DNA from 4 places in the Paenibacillus sp. LK1 genome. Region 1 is predicted to be linked to each of the others. Evidence: a T-box and tRNA genes for the amino acid it is inferred to sense, from the RefSeq annotation. Region 1 holds a T-box; the other regions hold tRNA genes.

Region 1 (3,213 bases):
TAACCCATTCCGTAACATTCGCCAGTGGTGACTCTCCAGTGCCCGAAGGTTTGATCTGGTCAATATCCGGCAGCAGCAAAGGCAATTGATCTTCCGGCACCGTCTTCATCGTTCCGTCTTCCAGATGCAGAATCGGGATTGGCTCACCCCAGTAACGCTGACGGCTGAACAGCCAATCGCGCAGACGATAGGTGACCTTGCCTTGTCCCTTACCGTTCTCTTCCAACCAGGCGATCATCTTCGCAATAGCTTCTTCGTTGTTCAATCCGTTCAGGAAATCGGAGTTCACATGCGGTCCGTCTCCGGAATACGCTTCTTGTGTCACGTCGCCACCCTGTACAACCTCGATGATGTCCAGACCAAACTGTTTTGCAAACTCCCAGTCACGAGCGTCATGTCCCGGAACGGCCATGATCGCCCCTGTCCCGTATCCAGCCAGAACATAATCGGCGATCCAGATTGGCACCTTCGCTCCATTTACCGGATTGATTGCATAAGTTCCTGTGAACACACCCGTTTTGTCTTTAGCCAAATCGGTACGTTCCAGATCGCTTTTGCGAGCAGCCTGTTCCTGATATGACTTGATTGCTTCACGCTGTTCAGCAGTTGTAATGACTTCCACCAGCTCATGCTCAGGTGCCAATACAGCATAACTTGCGCCAAACAAAGTATCTGCACGTGTCGTAAACACTTTGATGACTTCTTCATGACCCTCAATGGCAAAAGTAACTTCCGCCCCGGTCGATTTGCCGATCCAGTTGCGCTGCATATCCTTGATACTTTCCGACCAGTCCAGCTCTTCCAGGTCTTCCAGCAAACGCTCTGCATATTCCGTAATTCTCAATACCCATTGGCGCATCGGTTTACGAACGACCGGATGTCCACCACGCTCACTCTTGCCATCGATAACTTCTTCGTTCGCCAGTACTGTACCCAAAGCTTCGCACCAGTTCACAGGCACTTCATCTACATAAGCCAGGCCTTTATTGTACAACTGGATGAAGATCCATTGCGTCCATTTGTAATAGTCAGGGTCTGTTGTACTGATCTCACGATCCCAGTCATATGAGAAACCCAGTGATTTGATCTGGCGACGGAAATTGTCAATATTGCGGAATGTAATATCCCGTGGATGCTCACCAGTATCCAATGCATGCTGCTCAGCAGGCAGGCCGAAAGCGTCCCAACCCATTGGATGCAATACATTGAAGCCGCGCATACGTTTGAAACGGGATACGATATCCGTTGCCGTGTATCCTTCCGGGTGACCTACGTGCAGGCCTGAGCCGGATGGATATGGAAACATATCCAAGGCATAGAACTTCGGTTTAGCCGGGTCCTCACCCGTTTTAAACGTTTTGTTGTCATCCCAGTATTGCTGCCAACTTTTCTCCATGTCTTGTGGCTTATAGCCGTGTTTCGGCTGTTGATTCTCACTCATCTATTGTTCCTCCTCTGGTTATTCGCTTTTATTGCAACAAAAAAACCTCAGCATCCCGTAGCGTTTGCAGCGCTAGGGACGAGAGGTTGAATTCCCGTGGTACCACCCTAGTTAGCGGACGATCGTGCTTCGTCATCCACTCCCTTTGGACCTGTAACGGCGGTTAACCGATGCGGATTTCCATTCCTGAACCGGAGTGTTAATGAGTCGGTTGCAAGATGGTGTAATCACCGCATTTCTCCAAGGCGAGTTCGTGAAATACTGTCAACCGACTTGCACCAACCGCCGGCTCTCTGTCATGTACAGGACTCACTACTGATCCTTATCATCGAAATATGTATACGATATGATCGGAAACATTATATAAAAAAACAGCATTAAAGTCAATATTACACTGTCTGTTGAGTATAAGCAATGCCATGCATCAGTATACACATTAAGACGACTGGAATCGCTTGATTCCTTCTTCTAGGTTATCAATCGACCACTGAATATGTTCCTTGTTATCGTATTGACGATATGGACACTCGATTCTCAGCGCCAGATCAAAGTACAGATCATATAAACTTCTTCTTTTTCGTTCACTGTCTGTTGTAACTGCTCTACCATAGCCTTTGAGGAATCCCGGTGTATTATTAAAATGACTGAAGTAGTGCTCCATCAGAGGATCTGCCCAAAGGGAACGTTCGAAATCGATAATGGCCGTGATCTGCCCCGCCTCCACCAATACATTCCCATCCCACAAATCCCAATGCACAAGCACAGGCTCTTTGACATCATCCAGCACATCCGATTTTTCTTGAATCAAACGCTCCAGTTCCTCATAACGAATCGAAAATTCCACACCCGCTGCTCTGCTATCTCCCAGCATATCATCCATTAGGCAAAGGAAAGCTTCTCTCCACGTCGTATAATGCGGTTTCTTTGAGGAAAAGTAACCAAACTTCTCTCCTTTAATTTCATTGATTCGACGATTGTGGGCACCCAGCTGCTGCTCTATGGATTCCTGCTCTTCTGCACTGTACTGATCTTTGACTTTGTTATACGGCGTTCCTGGCATGTATTCCATAATAAAATATTCTGCCGGAACCAGGGTGAGCGATGGATCGTAGGCCAATACCCGGGGAACGGGTACATCCTGAAGTTCTGCCACAAGTCGTAGTGCCTCAACCTCAGCAACCATAACTTGCTGTTCACAGCGCATCAGCTTAACGCCATTAGAAGGAGCTATTTTGAGTACAACCTTCTGTCCGTCTTTCTTGGTGATAAAGTAAGCGTGGTTTGCCCAGCCGTCGATCATCTCTTTGTATTCTTGGATACCTGTGTTAAAGTGCTGCTGCACAATTCTGTCTAATTGTTCGGAAGTCAGCCTTGTTTTGTATGTACTTTCCATTCTACACCCCACCCGGAATTAAATTTTCAGGATTCTACTAATTAGAAAACGTTTTCCATCCAACTATTATGGCTTCCTTTAACCCTACTGGCAATAACTTTTATTACATATAAAAAAACATTCTTATAGACAAAGAACTGCCCTTATACATCATAAGGACAGTTCTTTATCATACTCCTATTTCACGGCTACATAGAATAGACGCTGTGCGCCTTCTCCCGCCTCTTTCCACTCAAAATCAGCATATACACGTACATCTCTGAAGCCGGCCTTCGTGAGCTCCAGCTTCATCCAGTCCGGATCATACGCGCGCTGAACATGAACCTCTTCAAACCGTTGGTACATATCCTTGCCGCTCTCAGCCACACGTGAAAATATA
Region 2 (3,213 bases), on a different contig from region 1:
TTAAGCCCTTACTACTGTCGTAGGCCTCAATATCCCAGTCGACCCTCCAGCCGTTTGCATACTTTTTCCAGAAGTCCACGTAATTGTGGTCAAGCGCCCAGGAAAGCTCAAACCAGATGTTATTCCTGTCTAGCGCTTTGGACCACGCCTCCACATCTCCGCGTGCATCCCGGCTCAGGTTATTGATCCCTGATCCTGGCGTCACACTGTCGAATTTGACAAAGTTGATGCCCCACTCGCCAAGAAGATCCGCAATGGAGTCAATATATTTCTGTGCGCATGGGTTGGAAAAGTCGATTTTGTAAGTGTACGAGTCCCAAGCATCCATAACAACGAGCGGCTTTACTGCAATATCCTGCATACGACATGCCCCGCCCGTTCCATACACCTCAAGATTTTTTTTATAGGCGGTGATTGATAAACCCGGAATGAGATAGATCCCGATCTTCTGTCCGTTATTATGGACATAATCGATGACCTCCTGAAATCCATTTGGATAAAGAACAGTACTCGGAATAGGACGACCGTATTCATCTTCGTCACCGTTCCAGCCAGCATCAATATTAATGTATTCATATCCATGGGCCTGCAGCTTCTCGCGCATGGCATCCGATTGCTTCTTAATACTCTCAGCCGATGTCCAGTTGCCCGCCCCGTCATATACCTGCATGCTGTAACTGCTCCAACCCATATACGGCTTCTGGGCCAGACTCTTATCTGCTGCTTGTGCCACATTACCTGTCGTTCCCATAATTCCGAACTGCACCACCGCAATCATGAATACCATGAAACACATTGCCATCCTTTTTCCGATTCGTTTCAAATTATCCCTACCCCCTCTGAATTTGGTCATTCAAATCCCTGTTGATAGCGCTTCCATACGAGAAGAGAATAGTAGATGAAGGATGCTCAGGATAGGTACATTTCGGTATTTTACGTACAATTCACCTGAAATATAGGGGCAAACCGTCGCAGAACAAACATATTTCCATTAATGGATAAATAAACAAATAAAAACTTCATCTTTGCTCAAATTAAGGGAATGGGTTGAAGACAACCAGGATGAGCAATCACTCTAATCCGTAAACAAAGAAAAAAGGTTCCTAGAGTGGCAGTAATGCCATTCTAGGAACCTTTTTCGTATTACATATGATGCGGTCGAGAGGACTCGAACCTCCACGGGGGTTAGCCCACACGGACCTGAACCGTGCGCGTCTGCCAATTCCGCCACGACCGCGTATGTTGTATCTCCGAGAAATTACATCGCGGCGACAAGAAATAATATATCATGTGCAGGTAATTAGTGTCAACAAAAAAATATTCCTTATTTAATATGTAAAGCTGTACTCATCCATCATTTCATGCAAAACAAAAAACTAAGGCCAATACAATTGATGATAAAAAACTGTCTGAATGAATTATATGTTGGAAGGCCAGTTCCGTACCAGGCCTACCCACCTCCTCTTTAAGGTTTTAGGAAGCTGGAATCCTGCATTTGAAACAGTAGTTACTTTTTTGTCATCTATCAAAACTCAACATTCGAGTTATTTCTACATAAATAGCGATAATTCCGTTAACATTGAGATGATAAGAAGTGTTCAAGAACGGTTTGACATTTTCGCATTTATGCAATATAGTTTCAAAAGGTTACAAAAACTTAATTATTCATTTGCCGAGTTTCATGTTTGAAAACGGGGGAACCATTTTGGGTGAATTATTCTTATACATAGGAAATATAGGGAACCTTCTACCGAACCCTTAGCTAACTCCGTAGGCATCGAAGGGAGAACAAAAATTTTGAAAAAGCTTATCATCTCCATTTTTGGAGCAGCAGTATTATTTACATCTGGTGCAGCAAGCACAGAGGCAAGCAGTATTAACACCGTCGTTAACAACATGACAGGCATACCTTACAAATGGGGTGGTACTACACTCGCCGGGTTTGATTGCTCTGGATTTATGAGATATATTTTCAACAAATATAGCATTGAATTACCACGCACTTCCCAGCAACAAGCTAAGGCCGGAACGCCGGTATCCAAAGCTAATCTGCGTACGGGTGACCTGGTATTCTTTAATACGATGGGCAGTGGCATTTCACATACAGGTGTATATATCGGGGGCGGACAGTTCGCTCATGCTTCAAGCAGCAAGGGTGTCAGCATCACTCAATTATCTAATCCTTACTTCAACGATCGTTACGTAACAGCACGCCGGGTAACAGGACAGTTTATGTATAACAAAATGCTGGGCAAAATATAAGTTAACACGAAAAGGCTTCGGTTATAACCGGAGCCTTTTCTTTGTCTATCTTTGTCTACATTAATATTGATTTTCTAGAGGTACACAAGGTCATCATCCGTCTTAACCAAAGCTTTTAATGTAAAGCCTTCTGTACTCTCATTGCACCCTGAGACAACGCATGGCCTCCGCCAACTGCTCCAGCCACAGCAACCGTCTCCATAATCTCTTGATCGGTCGCTCCTTTGGCACGCGCTTCTTCCACATGGTAAAACGTACATACCTCATTGTTTGCAAACAGTCCAATGCCCAGCGCAATCAGCTGTTTGGTCTTGGCATCAATCGCCCCTGCCTGAAAGCACTCTCCAGTGAACTCATGATAAGACTTCACCACAGCTGGCAGCACGTCGCTTAATTCACCAATCTGATCTTTATAGGCATGAACCTTATCATTCATCAGTGTCATGGTTACCGCACATCCTCTCGGCTGATATGTTACAAGCTCTCACTGTACCTATCTTCTCTCCCGAGAGGTGCAATTATGCCAAAACATCCATGGTAAATGAACCTAAAAACGCATGTCCTATTCTTCGAGCGGGCTCTTACGTGGTTCGCTGAACAACTGATACTGATAATTCCGATCAAGCTTAACCACACGACGATTCTGACGGCGAATGAGCACCTGCTCCCCGTCCCAGGCCACTACAATGCCTGTCACATCATTGGACTGAATCTCGTCCCGTACTACTCTTACTTTTTCACCCGATAAACGCAGTGCATCCAATTCTGCATCACTGATCATATTTATGGCGCCTACTTTCCCAAAAAAATTATTTACAAAAAGAGACCTAAATGAAAAGTCATTTAGGTCTCACGTGACTGTATTGGACTGTCATGTCATTCGAAATATGTCCCGACTGAAAGTTACCGCTGCGCGTGCTCTTTGCTGTCGTTCTTCTCAAACCAAAAATC
Region 3 (3,213 bases), 180 kb from region 1:
GGGCAGGCAACGATTTAAAAAACAGATATTGACGCTGGTGGCCATGTTAATGGTAGCTCTCTATGCATGGGTTGGGGGAGAATGGTCTCTGGACATACCGTCCCAATTTGGGGGAAACAAGGGGAGTGTAGATCATACTATCACATTCCCGGCAGAGCGCTATCCCGAAACGGCCAATCATATCAAGACAGCAATCAAGGCAGGACATTCGGATGTATGCACCATTGATCGCAGTGGAGCTGAAGGTAATCGGGATTTATCTCTCAAAGGTGTTCCGGTCAAGAAGGGGAAAGATCGGGATGAATGGCCTATGGCGATGTGTGCAGAAGGCGGAGCGGGTGCGGATATCCAATATATTAGTCCCAAAGATAATCGTGGTGCAGGCTCATGGGTGGGAAACCAACTAAGTACATATCCGGATGGAACTCGAGTAAAGTTTGTGGTGAAATAACGACACGCTGTGAATGTGAAAGTAATCGATACAGATATGCCCTGGGGCTTTGAAAGAGTGTGGCATACCGTAAAAGGCAAAATAAAACCAGACGTTGATGCGTCTGGTTTTATTTTATGAATGACGAAATAAACACGTCTAGTTCACGTATAAATACATGAAGTACTTGTTCTCTGTTTACAGATCAGCCGTACACAACTGCATTCCACTTAAATGATGAGAGCGGATAGTTAACAAACGAGTGACTTGTTCCACTTCGTCGAATGGAATCCACAGGCTTCCGTGGACGGTCCGTAAGGAAAGAATGGAAGCATCGGCTGTACGTTCCGGAAATCCAGTTACCGTTTGCCCACTTGTATTACGGACAATAATTTGTTGTTTGCGCCGAATGGCAATTTCTACCTCTTTTTTCATATGTCATTGCTCCTGGTTATGGAATAGTAATCCGATATGTCAATAATTTCAATGGTTAATTTGTCTTCTTTATCTAGTCTATCAGAACTAGGTATAGATTTCCAGATCAGAAATTATATTTTACATAGGTGTAAGGACTTATTACATGTTTTCCGTTTTTGAAGAAGCAGCCAGGGGTTATATAAGGGTAAAAGGAGGGGGACGCATAATGACACAATTGCTGATCGGACTTGTACGCACGGAGCACGAAGCCATTATCATGCTGAATAAATTGAAAGAGGAAGGCATAGCAGATAAATATTTGGGCGCGGTAGCCAAAGAACAGGTCAATCTCGAAATGGTAAGTGAGAAAACTGGTTTGCCGCTACCTCTGAAGGGTGCAGGAACAGATGGAGCATTAGGCGTGCTTAAAGGGGTACTGGCTGGTCTGGGCAAGCGGATGGATCAGACGATGTCTATTGGAAAAGCGGTACGCAAACTTGCAGGCAACGAGATTGGAAGTGAGACGGATGATCTGGTGCTTACCTTAACCGAAGCAGGTGTCTCCGAAGAAGATGCTAATTACTATGAAGATTGGCTGGTACAGGGGCATATCCTGGTAGTTGTGGAATGCAGCGAGGAAGAGGCAGCCCGAATTGCACCTATTCTTCTTTTTTAGTTTAATTTAAGCCTGATTTTAGGTTTCTTTAATGTTGGGGAGGTATTCTTATTTCACACCTCCCTTAATATAGATGGTTTAAAGAAAGTTCGGGACCGCAACTCGAACTTTCTAGGCACTGCTCGCTAACGCTGGCAGTGCCTGTTTCATTTTTTTTTGGATTATTTTATGTTAAGGTATTGCAAAGCTATAAATTTCATGGTAAGATATTTCTTGTCGCCAAGAAATACATACCCATGCCGGGGTGGCGGAATTGGCAGACGCACAGGACTTAAAATCCTGCGGTAGGTGACTACCGTACCGGTTCGATCCCGGTCCTCGGCATCCTAAGAAAAGATCGCATGACACTTGTTAAACAAGTTGTTCATGCGATCTTTTTTTGTTTGAAAATTTTAATTTTTATCACTTTCTGCTGTACCATTCAGTTCATAAACATTAAAAAACGATAATACATATCAGATGACGCCTATGGGGCTGCCCATTATGAATTCCCAGGATCGATGGTGTATACTATCCGTAGGCATAAATTACCTTTAACTTTGAACTTGAATAACTCAAGGTTGCATAACAAACTAAACAATTTAATGGACGGAGGACTCGACCCATGTTGAAACAGCTTAAGCCCTATAAGGTGCTACAGGAACGTAGAATCGAAGAGTTGAAGTCAGATGCGTATCTCCTGGAACATCAGAAATCCGGAGCCAAAATTGTACTCTTATCCAATCAGGATGATAATAAAGTGTTCAGTATCGGTTTCCGTACTCCTCCGGAAGACAATACAGGTGTAGCTCACATTCTAGAGCATTCCGTACTTTGTGGCTCCAAGAAATTTCCGGCTAAGGATTCCTTTGTTGAATTGCTAAAGGGTTCTCTTAATACATTTCTGAATGCGATGACATATCCAGATAAAACGATTTATCCGATTGCAAGCCGGAATGATCATGACTTCCATAACCTGATGGATATTTATCTGGATGCGGTACTCCACACAAATATTTATGATAATGAAAAAATATTTTTGCAGGAGGGTTGGAATTACAACCTGACCTCAGCTGAAGATGAGCTAACCTATAACGGCGTTGTATATAACGAGATGAAGGGTGCGTTTTCTTCCCCGGAACGGATTGTGCGCAGAGAAGTCCTGAATTCACTTTTCCCGGATACTACATATTCCTGTGAATCAGGCGGATTTCCTGATGCCATTCCCGATCTGACTTATCAAGGCTTGCTGGATTTCCACTCCAGATACTATCATCCGTCCAATAGCTTCATCTATTTGTATGGGGATATGGATATGGAAGAGAAATTGCAGTGGTTAGATGAAAACTATCTGAGTGAGTATGATCGAATTGAGATTGATTCTGCCATTCAGCTCCAGCCTGCATTCGGACAAAGAGTGGACGCAGTTAAGACATATTCTGCCGGAAGTACCGAATCAGAAGTGGATAACAGCTTTTTGACCTATAATGCGGTTATTGGAACAAGTCTGGACAAGGAATTAAACATCTCGTTTCAAATTTTGCTGTATGCACTGCTTAACGCTCCAGGAGCGGTTTTAAAGCAGGCTTTGCTGGATAAGGGCATTGCAAAAGATGTGTATGGTACGTATGATGACAGCCTGTATCAGCCCGTGTTCACCGTTGGATTGAAGAAGAGTAATCTGGCAAGCAAAGAAGATTTTCTGGGGACG
Region 4 (3,213 bases), on a different contig from region 1:
CGGTACAGCGCGTTCTCTGAACGAGGGGAAATCCCATTGTCGAAAGGCGCGGCCACTTATACCCATATGCCAATATATTTCTTATCCATGCTAACCAACCATTCCATTAAATCATTGATCATTTAAAGAAATAAAACTTCATCGTTAGCTCCATCCCCCGATCTATTTGTACGAACAATTTAATCCAACGCTTTATATGAAGTATAAAAAAAGCCTGTCCCTTAAGGGAGTAGGCTTTAATTCATCCTTTAATTCAGTTTGAATAACGTTTGATCCGATCTATTCTAAACCCTTGTATGACCTTGTTCTTCAGAAATTTATCCGGCTATATTACTTTCCAATCAAGCACCAATACCTCTATTGTATACAACGACGCTATCCTGTCTCATACATCACATTAATCATTCTTAATTTGTACGTACAACTAATTGTATAAGATAACACTGTTCATACTGTTTCTTCCTTCTTTATTTCGAACCGACATTTAGAATCTCATTGATATATTTCAGTCCCGTATAACGATCCCGTAGCAAATGAGCTGTGGTGAAAGCATGTTCCACCATCTCCATGGATACACCCAGTTGTTCAGTCGTCGTAGGTCCCCCAACTTGCTCAAGCCAAGCTATAAGCTGAGAAGCATCCGGCAGATTATTATAAATACGGAAAATCGGCTCTTCGGATTTTTGTGCAAGATCTTTGTATTTTACGGTAAGCAGTGCACAGGCTACTCCCACCTTGGCTCCATGCAGAACAGGCTTGTGCCCTGCCTCCATCAGGTCCATCTCCCACCGATGAGACAGATGATGTTCTCCACCAGATGCAGGACGGGAATGATCGATGATTAGCATAGAAATGCCCGAAGCAATCAGCGCATCCATCAATACAGTCACACCATCGTCCCGTCCTTCAGCGATACCTTGCACATGTTCCACACAGGACGTTAGTGCTTCTTCCGTCATGCGATAAGCAACGGGGCAGAACGGTTCCCCACCCAAATCCCTGGAAACCACCCAGTCCGCCAGTGATGTATATTTACCAAGCATATCTCCGAATCCGGCAGCATTCATCTCTTGGGGAGCTTGCTCCAAAATATCGATATCCGCAAAAATAGCTTCAGGCGGCACCGCCTGGAACGTCTGTTTGACGCCGCTTACAATAAGAGGAGCACCTGCCGAAGTAAATCCGTCAACCGAAGCTGCTGTAGGCACTGACAGAAAAGGCTTGTTCATTTTGGAGCAAACAAATCGTACCAGGTCATGAATGGTCCCTGAACCAGCAGCAATGATCGCCTGACTTTCCTGTTTCACACCTAGCAGTACCTGCACAATCCCGCCCTCATCGGCGATCACGTCGCCTGCTTTGTTCTCTGGCATGCATATCTCATCCACATAAACGCCAGCTTCTCGGATGTTCTTTACCACCTCGTGTCCTGCTGCCGGACCTGTAAATCGATCATATACAACTGTTACATGTCTGTATCCTTGCTTGGACAAATAACCAGGTAACTGCTGAATAGCTCCATGCTCCAGATAGACCTGCATTTCTACCAACCGATGATCATGCCCACAAGTACAATTCTGCGCTTCTTCGTTCCATGCGGCAATCCGCTCGTTCATATTCATTTCGCTCTTAACCTCCCTTAAGAAATATCATGCATAATTACATGGAGAAAACCACAAAATGAAAAAAGGAAATAAAATGTGAGTATTTTCCTGATCACACTTTACTTCCTGTATCCAAAATTTGCAAATCCTAAACTCACATTCCCAAGCAGGTGAACCTATGAAATTAACCAAAGAAATAGGAATTTCTCTCGGATTTCTCGCAGGAACGACATTTGGCAGCGGCATCGCCTTTTTGTTTCGCTTTCAAGCATATGAGGTGATGGCCAGTGTTGCACTCTTTGGTATTGCTGGAGCGATAGCAGGCCTATGTGTGCAGCAATTCATATTCAATAAATAAAAAAACAAAAAAAGCTCGCGAATTGCTTTTAGAGCAATTTCGCGAGCTTTTTTCTTCGATGCGGTCGAGAGGACTCGAACCTCCACGGGGGTTAGCCCACACGGACCTGAACCGTGCGCGTCTGCCAATTCCGCCACGACCGCATAATATGTATCTTCTCATCATGGATGAAAAGCATCCCGGTCAAGCAATTGCTTGTTTTACCGTAATTAAGAGTATACATGCTCTCAAATAAGTTTGCAATACCTTTTTTCCAAGCTGCAATGAAAAGGACATATGTCCTTTTTTAACCCCATCAAACTCCCTATCGTAGACATTAAGCAGATCATGTGTCCTGCTGGACACGCTATACCTTGCATAGAAAAGGGGAGTTTTTCATGACGATCAAGAACACAACACATGAACGTATTGAAGAAGGAAAACGCAGCATTCACTGGACGGAAATGCATATGCCCCTACTCGGCGAATTGAAAACCCAGTTTGCCAAAGAGCGGCCTTTTGCTGGCTTAACCATCGGTATATGTATTCATGTGGAGCCCAAAACAGCTGTGCTATGCCGCACACTCCAGGCAGGTGGAGCCAACGTTGTATTGACTGGCAGCCCGGGCACAACCAAAGACGCCGTCGCAGCAGCTCTGCAAGAAGAAGGCATCACGGTATATGGTCAACGTGCGGACAGACGCAATGAGCACCTGCAAAATATCCACAGCGTACTTCGTCACCATCCCCATCTCCTTATGGATAATGGAGCTGATCTGGCGCGCACGCTCATTCAACAGTATGATCCTAACTCTCTTATTGGTGGTACGGAGGAGACGACGACTGGTGCCAATCTGCTGCGTGAAGAGACGGGTGAGAACATTCCTTTCCCGATCATTGTTATTAATGACAGCCCACTCAAACGAATTATGGAAAATGAACACGGTGTTGGACAGACCATTATTGAAGGTTTTATGCGTACTACAAACCTGATTCTGCCCACACGTCGTTTCGTCATCGTAGGTTATGGAACCTGTGGACGAGGCATTGCCAGGTATTTGCGGAATTTGGGCAGTCAGGTCGTCGTTGTTGAAACCGATCCGATTGCTGGCTTGGAAGCGGCACTGGATGGATTCAGAGTGGCGCGACTGGAGGATACTTTTGCATTTGCCCAAGTGTATATCACTGTCACTGGACGTCCTAACGCCATTCTGAAGGAACATTTTAATCAAATGAATGATGGAACGATCCTCGCCAATGCCGGACATTTTT

The links. A T-box is a leader RNA that pairs with one kind of tRNA and senses whether it is charged. The one in region 1 lies ahead of leuS (leucine--tRNA ligase), so its partner is inferred to be a tRNA-Leu.
Region 2: it has a tRNA-Leu gene. The T-box ahead of leuS (leucine--tRNA ligase) is inferred to sense a tRNA for this amino acid. The anticodon was not compared.
Region 3: it has a tRNA-Leu gene. The T-box ahead of leuS (leucine--tRNA ligase) is inferred to sense a tRNA for this amino acid. The anticodon was not compared.
Region 4: it has a tRNA-Leu gene. The T-box ahead of leuS (leucine--tRNA ligase) is inferred to sense a tRNA for this amino acid. The anticodon was not compared.

What each region holds. Positions count from the first base shown of each region.
Region 1 covers NZ_PEII01000012.1:25,700-28,912, reverse strand. The annotation lists gene leuS (leucine--tRNA ligase) at 1-1,441, opposite strand, end outside; T-box leader at 1,513-1,779, opposite strand; gene CS562_RS24015 (phosphotransferase family protein) at 1,878-2,834, opposite strand; gene CS562_RS24010 (class I SAM-dependent DNA methyltransferase) at 3,012-3,213, opposite strand, start outside.
Region 2 covers NZ_PEII01000001.1:678,691-681,903, forward strand. The annotation lists gene CS562_RS03030 (X2-like carbohydrate binding domain-containing protein) at 1-823, opposite strand, end outside; tRNA gene CS562_RS03035 (tRNA-Leu) at 1,154-1,237, opposite strand; cyclic di-AMP (ydaO/yuaA leader) riboswitch at 1,661-1,792, shown strand; gene CS562_RS03040 (C40 family peptidase) at 1,798-2,262, shown strand; gene CS562_RS03045 (carboxymuconolactone decarboxylase family protein) at 2,378-2,707, opposite strand; gene CS562_RS03050 (hypothetical protein) at 2,825-3,043, opposite strand; gene CS562_RS03055 (hypothetical protein) at 3,166-3,213, opposite strand, start outside.
Region 3 covers NZ_PEII01000012.1:201,176-204,388, forward strand. The annotation lists gene CS562_RS24790 (NucA/NucB deoxyribonuclease domain-containing protein) at 1-451, shown strand, start outside; gene CS562_RS24795 (hypothetical protein) at 629-865, opposite strand; gene CS562_RS24800 (general stress protein) at 1,074-1,523, shown strand; tRNA gene CS562_RS24805 (tRNA-Leu) at 1,762-1,847, shown strand; gene CS562_RS24810 (insulinase family protein) at 2,128-3,213, shown strand, end outside.
Region 4 covers NZ_PEII01000001.1:763,908-767,120, forward strand. The annotation lists gene CS562_RS03470 (sn-glycerol-1-phosphate dehydrogenase) at 468-1,622, opposite strand; gene CS562_RS03475 (hypothetical protein) at 1,783-1,962, shown strand; tRNA gene CS562_RS03480 (tRNA-Leu) at 2,022-2,105, opposite strand; gene CS562_RS03485 (adenosylhomocysteinase) at 2,340-3,213, shown strand, end outside.